One region of the Streptomyces griseochromogenes genome, then DNA from elsewhere that is predicted to be linked to it. Evidence: riboswitches for the same ligand, from Rfam matches in the RefSeq annotation. Region 1 holds a riboswitch; each other region holds the start of a gene.
What was found. A riboswitch is a leader RNA that binds a small molecule or an ion and turns the genes downstream of it on or off. The one in region 1 is predicted to bind cobalamin.
Positions count from the first base shown of each region.

Region 1 (4,204 bases):
CAGCCCGTCGGCGACGGTCCGCCGGGCCGTCGCGACCACGCCCTCCCACAGGTGTGACTCTTCCGCTTCCGGATCCCGTCGCTGTTCAGCCATGCGGGGATCCTGCCAGCCGGCCCGGCGCCGCGGGGTCCCGTGGCGTGAATCGGGCCTGAATTCGTACTCCCGAGCGGGCGCCGGACGGCGCGCCGCTCGCCCGTCTCGGCGGCGGCCCGCGGGGTGACCAGGATCTCTTTCGCGGGCCGCCGAGGCGACCGCGGGCCTTCGCGCGCGGCCGGCAGCCATGGGGCGCCTGGGATGTCGACCCGAACACGACCCCGACAACCCGCCACTGACATCCTGAAGCCCGCTTCAGTTCACTTTCCGTTCACCCAGGTTGCCTACGGTCCAACAGCCAATGACCTCGAACGATTGCCTGGGTAAATGGAAAACTTCTCGCTGATCCTCGCGATTGTGGTGGTAACCGCACTCGCGTTTGATTTCACGAACGGTTTCCACGACACCGCCAACGCGATGGCCACGACCATCTCGACCGGTGCGCTCAAGCCCAAGGTCGCGGTGGCCATGTCCGCCGCCCTCAACCTTGTAGGCGCCTTCCTCTCCGTGGAGGTCGCCAACACGATCTCCAAGGGTCTCGTCGACGAGAACGGCATACGTCCCGAGGTCATATTCGCCGCGCTGGTCGGCGCGATCCTCTGGAACCTGGTGACCTGGCTGGTGGGACTGCCCTCCAGCTCCTCCCACGCGCTGATGGGCGGCCTGATCGGCGCCACCGTCGCCTCCGCCGGCTTCGGTGCCGTCCACGGTGACGTCCTGGTCACCAAGGTCCTGCTCCCGGCGGTCGCCGCCCCGGTCGTGGCGGGTCTCGCGGCGATGTTCGCCACCCGGTTCTCCTACGGCATCGGCCGCGGCGCCGAGGGCGAGGCCACCCGCAAGGGCTACCGCGCGGGGCAGATCGCCTCGGCCGGCCTGGTCTCCCTGGCCCACGGCACCAACGACGCCCAGAAGACGATGGGCATCATCACCCTGGCGCTGATCGCGGGCGGCGCGGTCGCCCCCGGCTCCAACCCTCCCACCTGGGTGATCCTCTCCGCGGGCCTGGCCATCGCGCTCGGTACCTACATCGGCGGCTGGCGCATCATCCGCACCATGGGCAAGGGGCTGACCGACCTGGAGCCGCGACAGGGCTTCGCCGCCCAGACCAGCGCGGCCACCGCCATCCTGGCCTCCTCCCACCTCGGCTTCTCCCTCTCCACCACCCATGTCGTCTCCGGCTCGGTGATGGGCGCGGGCCTCGGCCGCAAGGGCGGTGTGGTCCGCTGGTCCACCGCGACCCGCATGGCCGTCGCCTGGGTGCTCACCCTCCCGGCCGCCGCACTGGTCGGCGCGGGCGCCGAGTCCGTCACGGACCTGGGCGACTGGGGCACCGCGGTCGTCGCCGTCTTCCTCGTCGGCGCCAGCGCCACGATCTGGAAGATCTCCCGTCGCCAGGTCGTCGACCACACCAACGTCGTGGCCGACGACACCGCCGAGCCGGCCGGCGTGGTGACCACCGCCATCGCCGCGGTGACCCCGCCGCCCGCGGGCACCGTCACCGAGGGCCTGACGGCCACGATCCCGTCTCCGGCCGCCGCCACCGACCCGGCCCCCGCCGCTCCGGCGACCCCGCCGGCCGCCACGGTCTGACCCGAGCACCCGGTAACTGAAGGAAGCATCCCCATGAAGATCGACTGGGCGGCCCTCGGCTCCGTCTTCGGCGTCAGCCTCGTGTTCACGGTGGGCCTGGTGGCCCTGTTCACCCTCGGCATCAACGGCCTCGCGCGCCGCGAGAAGGCCGCCGCACAGGGCGGCTCCGCCGCGCTGGCGGTGACGGGCGCGTACGTGTGCTTCGCGGCCTGCGCGGCCGCGGTGGCCTACGGGATCCATTTGATCGTGGCCAAGGCCTAGTTCCCCGGAGTCCCTCCTGCGCCCTGCCGGGCCGGCACGTCAGCCGGAGCGGCAGGGCGCAGGTGTGTCCACGGCGGGCGGGACCCGCCCACCACCTCCGGCGGTACGACCTGACCGTCGTCCGGCGGCAGTTCGGCCACGTACGCCACCGTGCGTCTCCCCCGCGTCCGTTGCATCCCGTATGAGACGTACGCACCCTTGCCATGCTCACGGTGTGTGAGCACAAGAGGGATCCCCGAACGTCGCCCGGAGGAGGGGGAATTCACCGCGACCCGGTCGTCGGGCACGGCCCGGCGGGCCGGCGATGTGGGCCTCAGCACAGTCCACCGTCCCAGGTCAAAGGCAAGTTGACGGCCCTTCCGGGTGCGTGGTGGACTGCCCACGCCATGTACGGCGGCAGAAGAGGAAGCCGGTGCGAATCCGGCGCGGTCCCGCCACTGTCACCGGGGAAGAACATCCCCGGGAGCCAGGAACTCTCACCGCCGGTCTCGTCGAACCAGGGCGCGGACACCCTGAGTGAGGACACATATCGCCATGCTCGGCCGCCGATCGAGGACCAGTACCGGACCCGCCCCTGAGCCCACGGCCGGCTGAGCCGATGGGTGCCGATCGCTCATACGCGTACGGCGCCGCCGCCGGCCTTCTCGGCGACCTGTTCCTCGGCGATCCGCGCCGCGGGCATCCGGTCGCCGTGTTCGGGCGCGCGGCCGCGGCCGTGGAACGCGTGCTGTGGCACGACCACCGTGGCTGGGGCGCCCTGCACACCGCCGTGTGCGCGGGCGGCGCCGTGGCGCTGGGGGCCGTCGCCGAGCGGGCCGTACGCCGCTCCCCCGCCGCCTCCGTCGCGCTGGCCGGTGCCGCCACCTGGGCCGTCGTCGGGGGCACGTCGCTGGCCCGGGAGGCCCGGACCGTCGGGCGCGCGCTGGAGGCCGGGGACATCGAGGCGGCGCGGGCGCGGCTGCCGCATCTGTGCGGCCGGGATCCGCAGGCCCTCGACGCCGACGGGATCGCCCGGGCCGTGGTCGAGTCCGTCGCCGAGAACACCTCCGACGCCGTCGTGGGTGCGCTGGTGTGGGGTGCGGTGGGCGGGGTGCCGGGGCTGCTCGGGTTCCGGGCCGTCAACACCCTGGACGCGATGGTGGGGCACAAGTCGGCCCGCTTCCGGCGCTACGGCTGGGCCTCCGCCCGGCTCGACGACCTCGCCGGCTGGCCGGGGGCGCGGCTGACCGCCGTACTCGCGGCCGCCGCCGGACCCGACCCGCGCGGCGCCCTGCGCGCCTGGCGGGCCGACGCCCGCAAGCACCCGAGCCCCAACGCCGGGCCCGTCGAGGCCTCGTTCGCGGGCGCTCTCGGTGTGCGGCTGGGCGGCACGCTCTCCTACGGCGGACGCGTCGAGCACCGGCCCGTGCTCAACGGGGATTCCGGGCGGGCCGTCCAGGTCACCGACATCGACCGGGCCGTACGGCTCTCCCGCCGCGTCGGCCTGCTCGCGCTCGGCGCGACGGTCGCCGCGCGCCGACTCGTGAAGGGACGTGGGAAGTGAACGGTGGTCTCCTCGTCGCCGGTACCACCTCCGACGCCGGCAAGAGCGTCGTGACGGCCGGGATCTGCCGGTGGCTGGTGCGCCAGGGCGTCAAGGTCGCGCCCTTCAAGGCGCAGAACATGTCCCTGAACTCGTTCGTGACGCGCGAGGGCGCCGAGATCGGGCGGGCGCAGGCCATGCAGGCCCAGGCCTGTCGCGTCGAACCGACGGCGCTGATGAACCCCGTGCTGCTCAAGCCGGGCGGCGAACAGAGCAGCCAGGTGGTGCTGCTGGGCAAGCCGGTGGGCGAGCTGAGCGCGCGCGGGTACCACGGAGGGCGCCGGCAACGGCTTCTGGGCACGGTCCTGGACTGTCTGGCCGAGTTGCGGGGCACGTATGACGCGGTGATCTGTGAGGGGGCCGGTTCGCCCGCGGAGATCAATCTGCGGCGGACCGACATCGTGAACATGGGGATCGCGCGGAACGCGCGGCTGCCCGTGCTCGTCGTCGGCGACATCGACCGGGGCGGTGTCTTCGCCTCGTTCTTCGGCACGGTCGCCCTGCTCTCACCGGAGGACCAGGAACTGGTCGCCGGGTTCCTGGTGAACAAGTTCCGCGGGGATGTCAGCCTGCTGGAGCCGGGGCTGGACATGCTGCACGGGCTCACCGGACGGCACACCTACGGCGTGCTGCCGTTCCGGCACGGGCTCGGCATCGACGAGGAGGACGGGCTCCGGG
Region 1 is NZ_CP016279.1:8,314,293-8,318,496, forward strand. Features, by position in the region: gene AVL59_RS36030 (class II aldolase/adducin family protein) at 1-93, opposite strand, end outside; gene AVL59_RS36035 (inorganic phosphate transporter) at 421-1,683, shown strand; gene AVL59_RS36040 (hypothetical protein) at 1,717-1,944, shown strand; cobalamin riboswitch at 2,299-2,439, shown strand; gene AVL59_RS36045 (cobalamin biosynthesis protein) at 2,543-3,487, shown strand; gene AVL59_RS36050 (cobyric acid synthase) at 3,484-4,204, shown strand, end outside.

Region 2 (4,204 bases), 5.7 Mb from region 1:
CTGTACTTCTTCCACTGCGCGCAGCGGCAGATCGACGCGGGTCACGGCCCGTACTTCTACCTCCCGAAGCTGGAGAACCGCTACGAGGCCCGACTGTGGAACGACGTCTTCGTCACCGCGCAGGAACTCCTCGGCATCCCCCGGGGCACGATCCGCGCCACCGTCCTGATCGAGACGATCACCGCCGCGTTCGAGATGGAGGAGATCCTCTACGAGCTGCGTGAGCACAGCTCCGGTCTCAACGCGGGCCGCTGGGACTACCTCTTCAGCCTGATCAAGACCTTCGGCCACCGCACCGACTTCCTGCTGCCGGACCGGGCCAAGGTGACGATGACCGCGCCCTTCATGCGGGCGTACACCGAACTCCTCGTGCGCACCTGCCACCGCCGCGGCGCCCACGCCATCGGTGGTATGGCGGCGCAGGTGCCGAGCAAGGACCCGGCCGCCCACGAGGCGGCGCTCGCCAAGGTCCGGCTGGACAAGGAGCGGGAGGCCGAGGACGGCTTCGACGGCTCCTGGGTCGCGCACCCCGCACTCGTACCCGTGTGCCGCGAGGTGTTCGACGGTGTCCTCGGCGAGCGTCCGCACCAGCTCGACCGGACGCGGGACGACGTGGAGGTGACGGCCGCGGATCTGCTCTCGGTGCGCCGGATCAGCGGGCCGCCCACGGCGGAGGGCGTGCGGACCAACATCTCGGTCGCCCTGCGCTACTTCGCCGCCTGGCTGCGCGGGCAGGGCGCCGTCGCGCTGAGCGGCCTCATGGAGGACGCGGCCACCGCCGAGATCGCCCGGGTGCAGATCTGGCAGTGGCTGCGGCACCGGGTGATCGACCGGGAGACGGTCCTCGGGCTGCTCGACGAGGAACTCGCGGCGCTGGGCGCCGAGTACCCGTGGGCACCCGTGGAGGAGGTCCGGGCCCTCTTCGAACGCACGGCACTGACCGGTGAGTTGCCGCTCTTCTTCACCCCGGACGCCTATGCCCGCCACCTGGTGCGCCGGACGCAGGCCCGGTCATGAGCGGCGGCATCCGGCGTGTCGGAGTGGTCGGCGGCGGCCAGATGGGCGCGGGCATCGCCGAGGTGTGCGCGCGGGCCGGGATCGACACGATCGTCTGCGAGGCCGACGCCACGGCCGCCCACGCCGCGCGGGAGCGGGTGGCGGCTTCCCTGGAGCGTGCCGTACGGCGGGGCAAGCTGGAGCGGTCCGCCGCACAGGACGCCCTCGCCCGCCTGGTCTTCACCGGCGAGCCGGCGGACTTGGCCGACCGGCAGCTGGTCGTCGAGGCCGTCGTCGAGAACGCCGACGCCAAGGCGGAGGTGTTCGCGGCCCTCGACAAGATCGTCGAGGACCCGGAGGCCGTCCTGGCCACGAACACCTCCTCCCTCCCCGTCATGCGCCTCGGCATGGCCACGAGCCGCGCCGACCGGGTCGTAGGTCTGCACTTCTTCAACCCTGTCCCCGTACTGCCCCTGGTGGAGCTCGTGACGTCCCTGCACACGGCGCCCGAAGCGGCGGCCGTCGTCGAGGAGTTCGCCGCGCTCACGCTCGGCAAGACGGTCATCCGCTCCCGGGACCGGGCCGGTTTCGTCGTCAACGCGCTGCTCGTCCCGTACCTGCTCTCGGCGATCCGTATGACGGAGTCCGGCTTCGCCACCGCCGCCGACATCGACGCCGGCATGGAACTGGGCTGCGCCCACCCCATGGGCCCGCTGAAGCTGGCGGACCTGATCGGGCTCGACACCGTGGCCTCGATCGCCGAGTCCCTGTACGACGAGTTCAGGGAACCCCTCTACGCCCCTCCCCCGCTGCTGCAGCGGATGGTGGAAGCGGGGCTGCTGGGCCGCAAGGCCGGTCGGGGATTCCACATGTACGACCCGACCCCGTAGGGTGGCCGGTGCAGCTGGTTCGCCCCGTCAGCCAGGCGGGACGCGTCGTAAGAGGGAACCCGGTGGAAATCCGGGACTGCCCCGCAGCGGTGAGCGGGAACGACCGCCGTCATACGCACTGGGCCCGATGTACAGGGTCTGGGAAGCGACGGCCAGTAGGTGTCCTCCCCCATGAGGACGTGCCCGCGAGTCCGAAGACCTGCCAACTGCCCGCGTACGGGACGACTCGTGCGCGGAATCCCGGTGACCTCGAGGGCGGGTCGGCGTGCGTGACCGAACGGACGGCCGACGGCCGCTGCCGTCCGGTACGTCACCCCTTCGCGCTCTCGTCCCGTCCCCGGGATCTCAGGGATTCATCTCGCGAAGGAGATCTCCGTGACCACCAAGTCCGCAGCCGCGGCAGCACGGGCCACCGTGTACGGCTACCCCCGCCAGGGCCAGGGCCGGGAGCTGAAGAAGGCGATCGAGGGCCACTGGAAGGGCCGGGTCACCGCCGACGCCCTGCGCACGGCCGCCGCCGAACTGCGTCGCACCAACTGGCGGCAGCTGGCGGAGGCCGGCGTCGACGAGGTCCCGACCGGTGACTTCTCGTACTACGACCACGTCCTGGACACCACCGTCATGGTGGGCGCGATCCCCGACCGGCACCGGGCGGCCGTCGCCGCCGACCCGCTGGAAGGCTACTTCGCCATGGCCCGCGGCACGCAGGAAGTCGCGCCACTGGAGATGACCAAGTGGTTCGACACCAACTACCACTATCTCGTGCCCGAGTTGGGCCCGGACACGCGGTTCGCGGCCGACTCCGGCAAGCAGGTCTCCGAGCTGAAGGAAGCCCTCGCCCTGGAGTTGACGGCACGTCCCGTGCTGGTCGGCCCGGTGACCTACCTGCTGCTCGCCAAGCCCGCGCCCGGGGTGTCCGCGGACTTCGAGCCGCTCACCCTCCTGGACCGTCTGCTCCCGGTGTACGCCGAGGTCCTCGCCGACCTGCGCGCGGCCGGTGCCGAGTGGGTGCAGCTCGACGAGCCGGCCCTGGTCCAGGACCGTACCCCGGCCGAACTGAACGCCGCCGCCCGCGCCTACCGCGATCTCGGTGCCCTCACCGACCGGCCCAAGCTGCTGGTCGCCTCCTACTTCGACCGGCTCGGCGATGCCCTGCCGGTGCTGGCCAAGGCACCGGTGGAGGGCCTGGCCCTGGACTTCACCGAGGCGGCCGCCGCCAACCTGGACGCGCTCGCGGCCGTCGGCGGACTGCCCGGCAAGCGGCTGGTCGCCGGTGTCGTGAACGGCCGCAACATCTGGGGCAACGACCTGTCGGCCTCCCTGGCCACGCTCGGCACCCTGCTCGGCCTGGCCGACCGGGTCGACGTGTCGGCCTCCTGCTCACTCCTGCACGTCCCCCTCGACGCGGCGGCCGAGCGGGACATCGAGCCGCAGATCCTGCGCTGGCTCGCCTTCGCCCGGCAGAAGACGGCCGAGATCGTCACCCTCGCCAAGGGCCTGGCCCGCGGCACCGACACGATCACCGCGCAGCTGTCGGCGAACCGGGCCGATCTGGCCTCCCGCGCACACTCGCCCATCACCCATGACCCGGCCGTGCGCGCCCGCACCGCCGCCGTCACGGACGACGACGCGCGCCGCTGCCGGCCATACCCCGAGCGGGCCGCGGCCCAGCGCGCCCACCTGCGCCTCCCCGCGCTCCCCACCACGACCATCGGCTCCTTCCCGCAGACCGGCGAACTGCGCTCCGCGCGCGCCGACTTGAGGGCCGGCCGCATCGACACCGCCGGATACGAGGAACGCGTCGGGGCGGAGATCCGCGAGGTGATCGCCTTCCAGGAGAAGGCGGGCCTGGACGTCCTGGTGCACGGCGAGGCCGAACGCAACGACATGGTCCAGTACTTCGCCGAGCGGCTCACCGGCTACCTCGCCACGCAGCACGGCTGGGTCCAGTCCTACGGCACCCGTTACGTCCGGCCGCCGATCCTGGCCGGCGACATCTCGCGCCCCGAGCCGATGACGGTGCGCTGGACGACGTACGCCCAGTCCCTCACCGACCGCCCGGTCAAGGGCATGCTCACCGGTCCCGTCACCATGCTCGCCTGGTCCTTCGTCCGCGACGACCAGCCCCTCGCCGACACCGCCCGCCAGGTGGCCCTCGCCCTGCGCGAGGAGGTGAACGACCTGGAGGCGGCAGGTACTTCGGTGATCCAGGTCGACGAGCCCGCCCTGCGCGAAACCCTCCCCCTGCGTGCCGCCGACCGCCCCGCGTACCTGGAGTGGGCCACGCGGGCCTTCCGGCTGACCACCAGCGGCGTCCG
Region 2 is NZ_CP016279.1:2,594,991-2,599,194, reverse strand. Features, by position in the region: gene aceB (malate synthase A) at 1-1,017, shown strand, start outside; gene AVL59_RS11045 (3-hydroxybutyryl-CoA dehydrogenase) at 1,014-1,886, shown strand; cobalamin riboswitch at 1,898-2,095, shown strand; gene metE (5-methyltetrahydropteroyltriglutamate--homocysteine S-methyltransferase) at 2,262-4,204, shown strand, end outside.
Region 2: another riboswitch for cobalamin. It lies ahead of metE (5-methyltetrahydropteroyltriglutamate--homocysteine S-methyltransferase); the one in region 1 lies ahead of AVL59_RS36045 (cobalamin biosynthesis protein).

Region 3 (4,204 bases), 2.3 Mb from region 1:
GCCCCGCGCCGCCAGGTCGTGATCCTCTGGGCGTCGCAGACCGGCAACGCCGAGGAGTTCGCGATCGCCGCGTCCGAGAGACTCACCTCCGACGGCCACTCCGCCGCCCTCCTGCCCATGGAGGAGGCCGACCCCGCAGCGCTGCCCTCCGACGCCGACCTGCTGCTGATCACGAGCACCTTCGGCGACGGCGACGCCCCGGACAACGGCGCCGAGTTCTGGGACGCCCTCGCCTCGCCCGACGCCCCGCGCCTCGCGGGCAGGCGCTACGCCGTCCTCGCCTTCGGCGACTCCTCGTACGACGACTTCTGCGGCCATGGCCGCCGTCTCGACCGGCGCATGGAGGAGCTGGAGGCGATACGCCTGGCCCCGCGCACCGACTGCGAACCGGACTTCGAGACCGAGGCCGGGGCCTGGCTCGACCAGGTGCTCACTGTGCTGAAGAGCCCCGAGCACCCGGCCTCCGATCCCGCCTTCGATCCGGCGCCCGATCCGGCCCCCGCCACCCCGGCGGCTCCCCGCCCGAGCCGTTCCGCCCCCGTCACCGCCCGCCTGACCGGAAACCGCCTGCTGAGCCTGCCCGGTGCGGTCAAGGAGGTGAGGCGCTTCACCTTCGACACGCGTGACAGCGACACCCCGCTGGTCTACGAGGCCGGGGACGCCCTGGCGGTGCAGCCGGTCAACTGGCCGGAGCTCGTGACGGAGTGGCTGGCCGTCACCGGCCTGGACGCGGACGCGGCCGTTCGGGTCACCAACGCCGGGGACGTGCCCTTCGCCGAGGCACTGCTGCGCCATCTGGACATCACCCGTATCACTCCCGGCCTGCTGCGCTTCGTCGCCGACCGCGCCCGCGACCCGCGCGAGCTGCGCAAGCTGCTGCGGCAGGACAACAAGGGGGAGCTGGCCCAGTGGTCCTGGGGCCGCCAGGCCGTCGACGTGGTCGCCGAGTTCGGAATCCGGGCCGGGGCACAGCAATGGGCCGACGTGCTGGGGCGCCTGCAACCCCGCATGTACTCCATATCCTCCAGCCCCCTGACAGACCCTCACCTCGTCTCGCTGACCGTCTCCGTCGTCCGCTACGAGAACCTCGGCGGCCGCCCCCGACAGGGCGTGTGCTCCCCGTTCCTCGCCGACGCCGAGCCCGGCACACCGGTTCCGGTCCGCGTCCAGCGGGCGTCGCACTTCCGCCCGCCCGCCGACCCCGCAGCACCGGCCGTGATGGTGGGCCCCGGCACCGGCGTCGCGCCCTTCATCGGCTTTCTGGAGGACCGCCGGGCCCGCGGCCACCACGCGCCGAACTGGCTGTTCTTCGGCGAACAGCGCCGGGCCGCCGACTTCTACTACGAGGAGGAGCTGACCGCGTTCCTCGCCGACGGCACGCTCACCCGTCTGGACACCGCCTTCTCCCGCGATCAGCGCGCCAAGATCTACGTCCAGGACCGGATGCGCGAACACGGTGCGCAGCTGTGGTCCTGGCTCCGGGACGGCGCCCATCTCTACGTCTGCGGCGACGCCTCCCGGATGGCCAAAGACGTCGACCGGGCCCTGCGGGAGACGGCCGTCGTCCACGGCGGCCTGGACGAGGCCGAGGCGGCGGCGTACGTCAAACAGCTCGCCGCCGACAAGCGCTACGCGCGCGACGTGTACTGACCACGACGGCCGGGGCCGCCGCGTCGGCCGGTCCGGGTGCCCGGGTCGTCGTCGCGAGGATGACGGGAGCTGGTCGGCGATGGAATGATGATCCGCGACAAGGCGACGGCGATCCGAGGAAGCCGGTGTGAATCCGGCGCGGTCCCGCCACTGTGATCGGTGAGCGAGTTCCGACAGGCCACTGTCCGCGAGGGCGGGAAGGCCGGGACGAGCGACGACCCGAGAGCCAGGAGACTCACGCGGTCGCCTCCTCGACGGACACCGGGGCGGATTTCCCCGGGGGAGGAGTGGTTGACCGTGCCAGAGAACCTGGCGGAACCGGCATCCGGCGACGCGGTAGTCGTACCGGGGGCCGAACCGGCGCCCTGCCGTGTCGTCGTGTGCCGGGACTGCTGCTGTGGCAGTACCAAGGTGACCGGCGTCGATCACGCGGGGCAGACCGCGCGTCTGCGAGCGGAGGTTCCTGTGCGCATCTCCGCCTGCCTCGACGTCTGCGAACAGGCCAACGTCATCGTCGTACAGCCCTCCGCCGCCGGACGGGCCGCCGGCGGCCGACCGGTCTGGCTGGGACTCGTCAACGACCCCCACGCCACCGAGGACATCACCGACTGGGTACGCGCGGGCGGGCCGGGCATCGCACCCCTGCCGGAGATCCTCGATCTCTATGCCTTCACACCGCCGCGGCTCAGCGCGGCGACCCGGGACCGGCGCGGCGTGAGCCGTCGTTGAACCATCGAGACAAGGAACCGATGAGATCATGCGTGTCGATCGTGGCCCGCGGCCTGACGGAGGCGTTCGGACGACCGGTACCGAGGAATCCGTCCTGCTGCACACAGCCGGACGGGCCGCCCACATCACCCTCAACCGGCCGAAGGCACTCAACGCGCTGTCCCACGCGATGGTGCGCCGCATCGATGAGGCCCTGACCGCCTGGGAGCACGACCCGGCCGTGGAGACCGTGGTCATCACCGGGGCCGGGGAGCGCGGTCTGTGCGCGGGCGGCGACATCCGCGCCGTCCACGACGACGCGCGCGACGGCGACGGCACCGCCTCGGCCGCGTTCTGGCGCGACGAGTACCACCTCAACGCCCGCATCGCCCACTACCCCAAGCCCTACGTCGCCGTCATGGACGGCATCGTCATGGGCGGCGGCGTCGGCATCTCGGCGCACGGCAGCGTACGGATCGTCACCGAACGGTCGAGGGTCGCCATGCCCGAGACCGGCATCGGCTTCGTCCCCGACGTCGGCGGCACCTACCTCCTCTCCCTCGCCCCGGGCGAACTGGGCACCCACCTCGCACTGACCGGCGCACAGATCGGCGCCGCCGACGCCCTGCTGTGCGGGCTCGCCGACCACTACGTGCCGTCCGACGCGCTCCGGGCCTTCGTCGCCGACCTCGCCGACCTGACCGTGGAGCAGGTGCTCGCCCGTCACACGCAGTCGCCGCCCACGGGCGAGTTGGCCGGCCGGAGGGAGTGGATCGACGCCTGCTACGCCGCCGACACGGTGGAGGAGATCGTCCGGCGGCTGCTCGCCCATGGCGACACGGCGGCGAAGGAAGCAGCGGAGACCCTGCTCACCAGGTCGCCCAGCGCCCTGAAGGTCACCCTGGCCGCCCTGCGCCACGCCCGGCGGCTCGGCTCGCTGGAGCGGGTTCTCGACCAGGAGTACCGCGTCTCCTGCGCCGCCCTGAGCACTCCCGACCTGGTGGAGGGCATCCGCGCCCAGGTCATCGACAAGGACCGCAACCCCCGCTGGTCGCCCGCGACCCTCGCCGAAGTGACCGACACCGACGTCGAGCGCTGCTTCACCTCCCTCGGCGAACACGAACTCGGCCTCGCCGGGCCCGGCACGACTCCCGAGGCGGCCCGGTGAGCTGAACCGACGTGTTCACCGGACGGCCGGCACGAGCCGCCGTCGAGGGGTAAAACCGCTGGCCAAGAGGGTGTTCCCATGACAGGGTTCCCCACCGTGACAGACATGGACAGCATCTTGATCACCCCGCTCACCGAGCGTCCGTCATTGACGTCCCGGCTCTACGAGATGACCGAGACGTGGCCCGCTTTCATCCCTCAGGATCTGGTCGCGGGCGCCCTGTTGAGCCGGGTGGCCGAAGACTTCCCCGAGTACTGCGTGGTGGCGACGGACGGCGACCGCGTAGTGGCACGCGGGTTGAGTGTGCCCTTCGACGCCGGGCTCGACGGCCGTGAGGAGATGCCGGACAAGGGCTGGGACCAAGTGCTCGTATGGGCCTACCGCGACCGGCACCTCGGGAACGCGCCGACGACAGCCAGCGCGCTGGAGATCACGGTGGACACCGAGTACCTCGGCCGTGGTCTGTCCTACCGCATGCTGACCGCGCTGCGGGACGGCGCCCGACGACAGGGCCACGACGCGTTGCTGGCCCCGGTCCGTCCCACGGCCAAACACCTCGAACCACGGGTCCCCATGGCCGACTACATCCGCCGGCGGCGCGAGGACGGACTGCCTGCCGACCCGTGGCTGCGCGTGCACGTCAAGTCCGGTGGCAGCGTCGAGAAGGTCGCCACGGCG
Region 3 is NZ_CP016279.1:5,978,744-5,982,947, reverse strand. Features, by position in the region: gene AVL59_RS25640 (molybdopterin-dependent oxidoreductase) at 1-1,650, shown strand, start outside; cobalamin riboswitch at 1,766-1,887, shown strand; gene AVL59_RS25635 (hypothetical protein) at 2,029-2,379, shown strand; gene AVL59_RS25630 (enoyl-CoA hydratase/isomerase family protein) at 2,408-3,526, shown strand; gene AVL59_RS25625 (acetyltransferase-like protein) at 3,632-4,204, shown strand, end outside.
Region 3: another riboswitch for cobalamin. It lies ahead of AVL59_RS25635 (hypothetical protein); the one in region 1 lies ahead of AVL59_RS36045 (cobalamin biosynthesis protein).

Region 4 (4,204 bases), 5.7 Mb from region 1:
CGACGAACTGCTGGGCCGACTGCACGCGGACCCCGCGGTCCGCGAGGCCGCCCCCGCGCTCGAACAACAGGTCAGGGACGGCTCGTTGACGGCCACCCTGGCCGCGGAACGCATCCTGCGGGCGTTCGGCGCGCAGTGAGCCGGCCCGCGGCACCAGCAGGAGGAACAACCGCGTGACCAGTCGTGTCACCTTCGTCTCAGCGGCGATCACACCGTCGCTGCGGCGTGCACGCTTCGACGACGGCGACTCGATCGAGGCCGACGCGGCGGCGCGGGCGAGAGCGACGGCCGGGACCCTGCCCGCCGCCGTCCGTGTCGTCGCCTCCCCCGGCGTGCGCTGTCGTGAGACGGCCGCGGCGCTCGGCCTCGACGCCGCGGCGGACCCGGAACTCGCGGGCCTGGACATGGGCAGATGGCGGGGGCGGACCCTGGACGAGGTGAGCGCCGCCGAGCCCGAAGCGGTGGCGGGCTGGCTGGCCGATCCAGGCGCCGCACCGCACGGCGGGGAGTCCGTGCGGCAGCTGTGCGCCCGCCTCGCGCGCTGGCTGGACACGGAACGGCTGGGGGACGGCAGGACCCTCGCCGTGGTGGAGCCGGAGGTGGTACGGGCCGTGGTGGTGGGGGTGCTGGGCGCGCCCGAGGCCGCGTTCTGGCGCGTCGACGTCCCGCCGCTCACCGCGACGGAGGTCACCGGCCGGTCAGGGCGGTGGAACCTGCGTCTCGGAGCCGCCCTCGCCGCGCCGGGCGACGCGCCGGGTCACTGACACCGGCGCCCGCGGTCGGGGGCTAGGGCTTCTCCTCCCGGTGGCGGCGCAGCAGCGCCGCGATGGCGCACCGCAGACAGGCAGGATCCATGCCGTCGGCCGTGCCGTCGTGGCCGGGGCACCCGGCCGCGTCCGGTGTCCCGGCTGCCGCGCCCGGCGCGTGACAGGCGAAGGGGGAAGCCGGGTCGGCGACCAGGGCCTCGAGTTCCCGCAGCAGCCTCGCGTCGCGCTTGACCTGCTGGGCCAGTACCCGCACCCGTGCGCTCTGGCCGCCGATCTGGCGTCGGCTGGCGACCAGTTGCTCGTACTCCCGCACGGTCAGGGCCACCGCTTCTCGGCCGCCCAGGGTGATGTGACGCGGCTGGGGGTGGTGTCTGGCCACTCGGCTCCTCCGCTCGTCGCCTCCGCCGGTGTCCCGGAAACGCGAGAAGGCCCTCGGATGGTTCCGAAGGGCCCTCTCGTTGTCCGGAAGCGTTCAGTGCGAGGCGGGAACCGCGCGTCTGGACGCGGCTGTCGCGGGCTTGGGATTCAGCAGGCGCTCGGCCAGCTCGCCGAAGAGCAGCCCGAAACCTGTCCACATGACGGTCTGGATGGCCAGCGCCGAAAGCCGGAACCGCCACAGCAGGGTGGCCGGGAAGTCCTTCGGCACCTCGTTGATGACGGGCAGGAACTCGTAGGCCAGGCCGATCACGACGACGAAGGCGGCCACCGCGGCCACGGTCGCCCACCAGGTGCCCACGGTGGGCGCGAGCCGCTTGCCCAGGATGGTGGCGGCGACCGCCAGCAGCACACTGAGCAGCATCATCAGGAAGTACAGGGTCGTCCGCTTGCCGATGGTGTCGGGGTTCCCGACCGACGGCGGATTGGCCGGGTACTTCAGGAACGGTACGACGTACACGGCGAGCAGCGCGCAGCCGGACAGCAGCAGCGCGGTCGCCCGGGGGCCGAACCGGCCGACGCGGCCGAGCGCGAAGCAGTACGCGAGCGCGGCGATGCCGCCGAAGGCGACCCCGTAGACCAGGACTCCGGTGGCGAGACCGGCGGTGGACTGCAGGGAGCGGGAGACGACCTCCATCTCGTGCTCGTGGGAGTGGGCGTCCTCGAAGCTGATCGCCTTGTCGACGTTCGGCTCACCGAGCAGGTAGGCGACGACCAGGGCGAGCACGCCGGCGGCCAGGCCGGCGAGCATGCCCCGCACGAGGAGGTTTCTTACCGTTGCGGAGTTCATGGGGGTGCGGCGTCCCTGGCGTCAGTGGCAGGGGAAGCCGAGCAGGTGGCGGGCGTCGTGCACCCACTCGTGGACGTCCGTGCCGTTGAACACGGAGGTGGCGCCCTGCTCGGCGCCGACGAAGTAGAGCAGGACCAGCATCAGGATGCCGAAGAAGACCGCCCAGGGAGCAATCGCCTTCAGCGGCAGCGTGGCGGGAACGACGGGGGTGGTGGCTGTCGGCTGGGCGACGGTCTGCGCCATGGCAGAACCTCCTCTGGGAGTTCGCGTCCCATCTCGGTGGTGCACATGACGACGGCCACGGGTCTGACTCACCAGACGCCCCGGAAGGCGTCTCGCATACAGTGGCGCGACCGTGCCGGATTCCCACCGGCTTCCGTCTCGCCGTCGTCGATATCGGACAGACCGTACCGCGCCAGGCGTGCATGGCCAAGACCGCCTCGGTCGCCGTGATCTTCCTCTCCCGCCGACCGCGTCAACTCCGGGCGTCGGAGACGGGGTACGGCACGAAGGTGCCGGTGTTCTGGTCGATCCGCAGCGGGTGGCCGAGGGGCGGTGCGGCGCGCTGGGGGCAGTCGAGGCGTTCGCAGACACGGCAGCCCATGCCGATGGGGGTGGCGGCGGAGGCGTTCGCGAGGTCGAGGCCGTCGGAGTAGACGACGCGGTGGGCGTGGCGGATCTCGCAGCCGAGGCCGATGGCGAAGGTCTTGCCGGGTTCACCCCAGCCGCCGCGGTGCCGGGTCACCGCGCGGGCGGTCCACAAATAGCGCTGTCCGTCGGGCATTTCGGCGATCTGGACGTGGATGCGTCCGGGGACGGCGAACGCCTCGTAGACGTTCCACAGGGGGCAGGTGCCGCCCGCCCGGGAGAAGTGGAAGCCGGTCGCCGACTGCCGCTTGGACATGTTGCCGGCCCGGTCGACACGGACGAAGGAGAAGGGCACGCCGCGCAGCCTGGGGCGCTGGAGGGTGCTCAGCCGGTGGCAGACGGTCTCGTAGCCGAGGCCGTAGCGGTCGGTGAGGCGCTCGATGTCGTAGCGCGCCTCCTCGGCGGCCGTGTGGAAGGCGTCGTACGGCAGGATCAGGGCCGCCGCGAAGTAGTTGGCGACGCCGATGCGGGCCAGGCCGTGGGCGGGCGATCCGGGCTCGAAGTCCTCGGCGGCCTCGCGGTCGAGTTCGTCGCCGTGTTCGAGCAGGGCGAGCTGGGTGGCCATGCGGAAGGCGCGCTGGCCGGGGCGCAGACGGGTGGACAGGTGAAGCGTGCGGGTCGGCTCGTCGTAGTGGTGCAGATGGTCGCCGCGCTCGGCGGTGAGCCGGATGCCGTGGCGGTCGGCGAGGCGCGTGGTCAGCGCCCGTAGGACCTCGCCGGGCCGGATGCCGATCTCCCGGGAGAGCCGCTCCGCCGCGAGGTCGGTGTCGTGGAGGTAATTCTGGCGGCGGTAGAAGAAGTCCCTGATCTCCTCGTGCGGTGAGCCGGGCTGCTCCGGGCCCGGGCCGCGGCCGTCCGTGGCTCCGGCCAGGCGCTCGGCGAGCCGTTGGTTGCGGCGGCCGAGGTCGAGCAGGACCCGGGCGACCTCGGGTGTCCGCGAGGCGAGGTCCGTCAGGTCGGCGGCGGAGACCCGGGCCTCGGCCAGTTCCCCGGCCAGCGCCTCGCGGAGGTCTGCCACCAGACGCGTCGTGTCGCGCGCGGAGAAGAAGCCCGGGTCGACGCCGAAGGCCTCGGTCAGACGCAGCAGGACCGCAACGGTGAGCGGCCGGGAGTCGTGCTCCATCTGGTTCAGGTAGCTGGGCGAGATGGCGAGGACACGGGCCAACTCGGCCTGGCTCATGCGTCGTTCCTCGCGCAGGTGCCGCAGGCGCGCCCCGGCGTACGTCTTGCCCACCCCGTGATCCTCCGTGTCCGGCTGCGGCCAACGTACGCCATCGGGCCGCTCCCGTGCCCTTCGCAAACTTGGCGAACGGCGACGAGAAGATTCGCAGAAGTTGGCAGATGTCCACGGTTGTTGGCACTCAGTGCCAGTGTCAGAGTCTCAGTGCGGCCCGCCGGACACCGGCGACCACCGCCCGGAACCGGGGCGCGATTCATGCCCTGACGTCGGAGATCCCGGCGCCGACGGGGTCGTTCACCGGCAGCGTTGCTCACCTCCGTCCCACGGCGTGACGGCGGGCCGTATCCCAGCTAAGCGACACACAGTGCCACACCTGTTCCTACG
Region 4 is NZ_CP016279.1:2,601,254-2,605,457, reverse strand. Features, by position in the region: gene meaB (methylmalonyl Co-A mutase-associated GTPase MeaB) at 1-139, shown strand, start outside; gene AVL59_RS11080 (histidine phosphatase family protein) at 174-764, shown strand; gene AVL59_RS47835 (hypothetical protein) at 787-1,146, opposite strand; gene AVL59_RS11070 (CbtA family protein) at 1,240-1,992, opposite strand; gene AVL59_RS11065 (CbtB domain-containing protein) at 2,014-2,235, opposite strand; cobalamin riboswitch at 2,271-2,422, opposite strand; gene AVL59_RS11060 (short-chain fatty acyl-CoA regulator family protein) at 2,468-3,874, opposite strand.
Region 4: another riboswitch for cobalamin. It lies ahead of AVL59_RS11065 (CbtB domain-containing protein); the one in region 1 lies ahead of AVL59_RS36045 (cobalamin biosynthesis protein).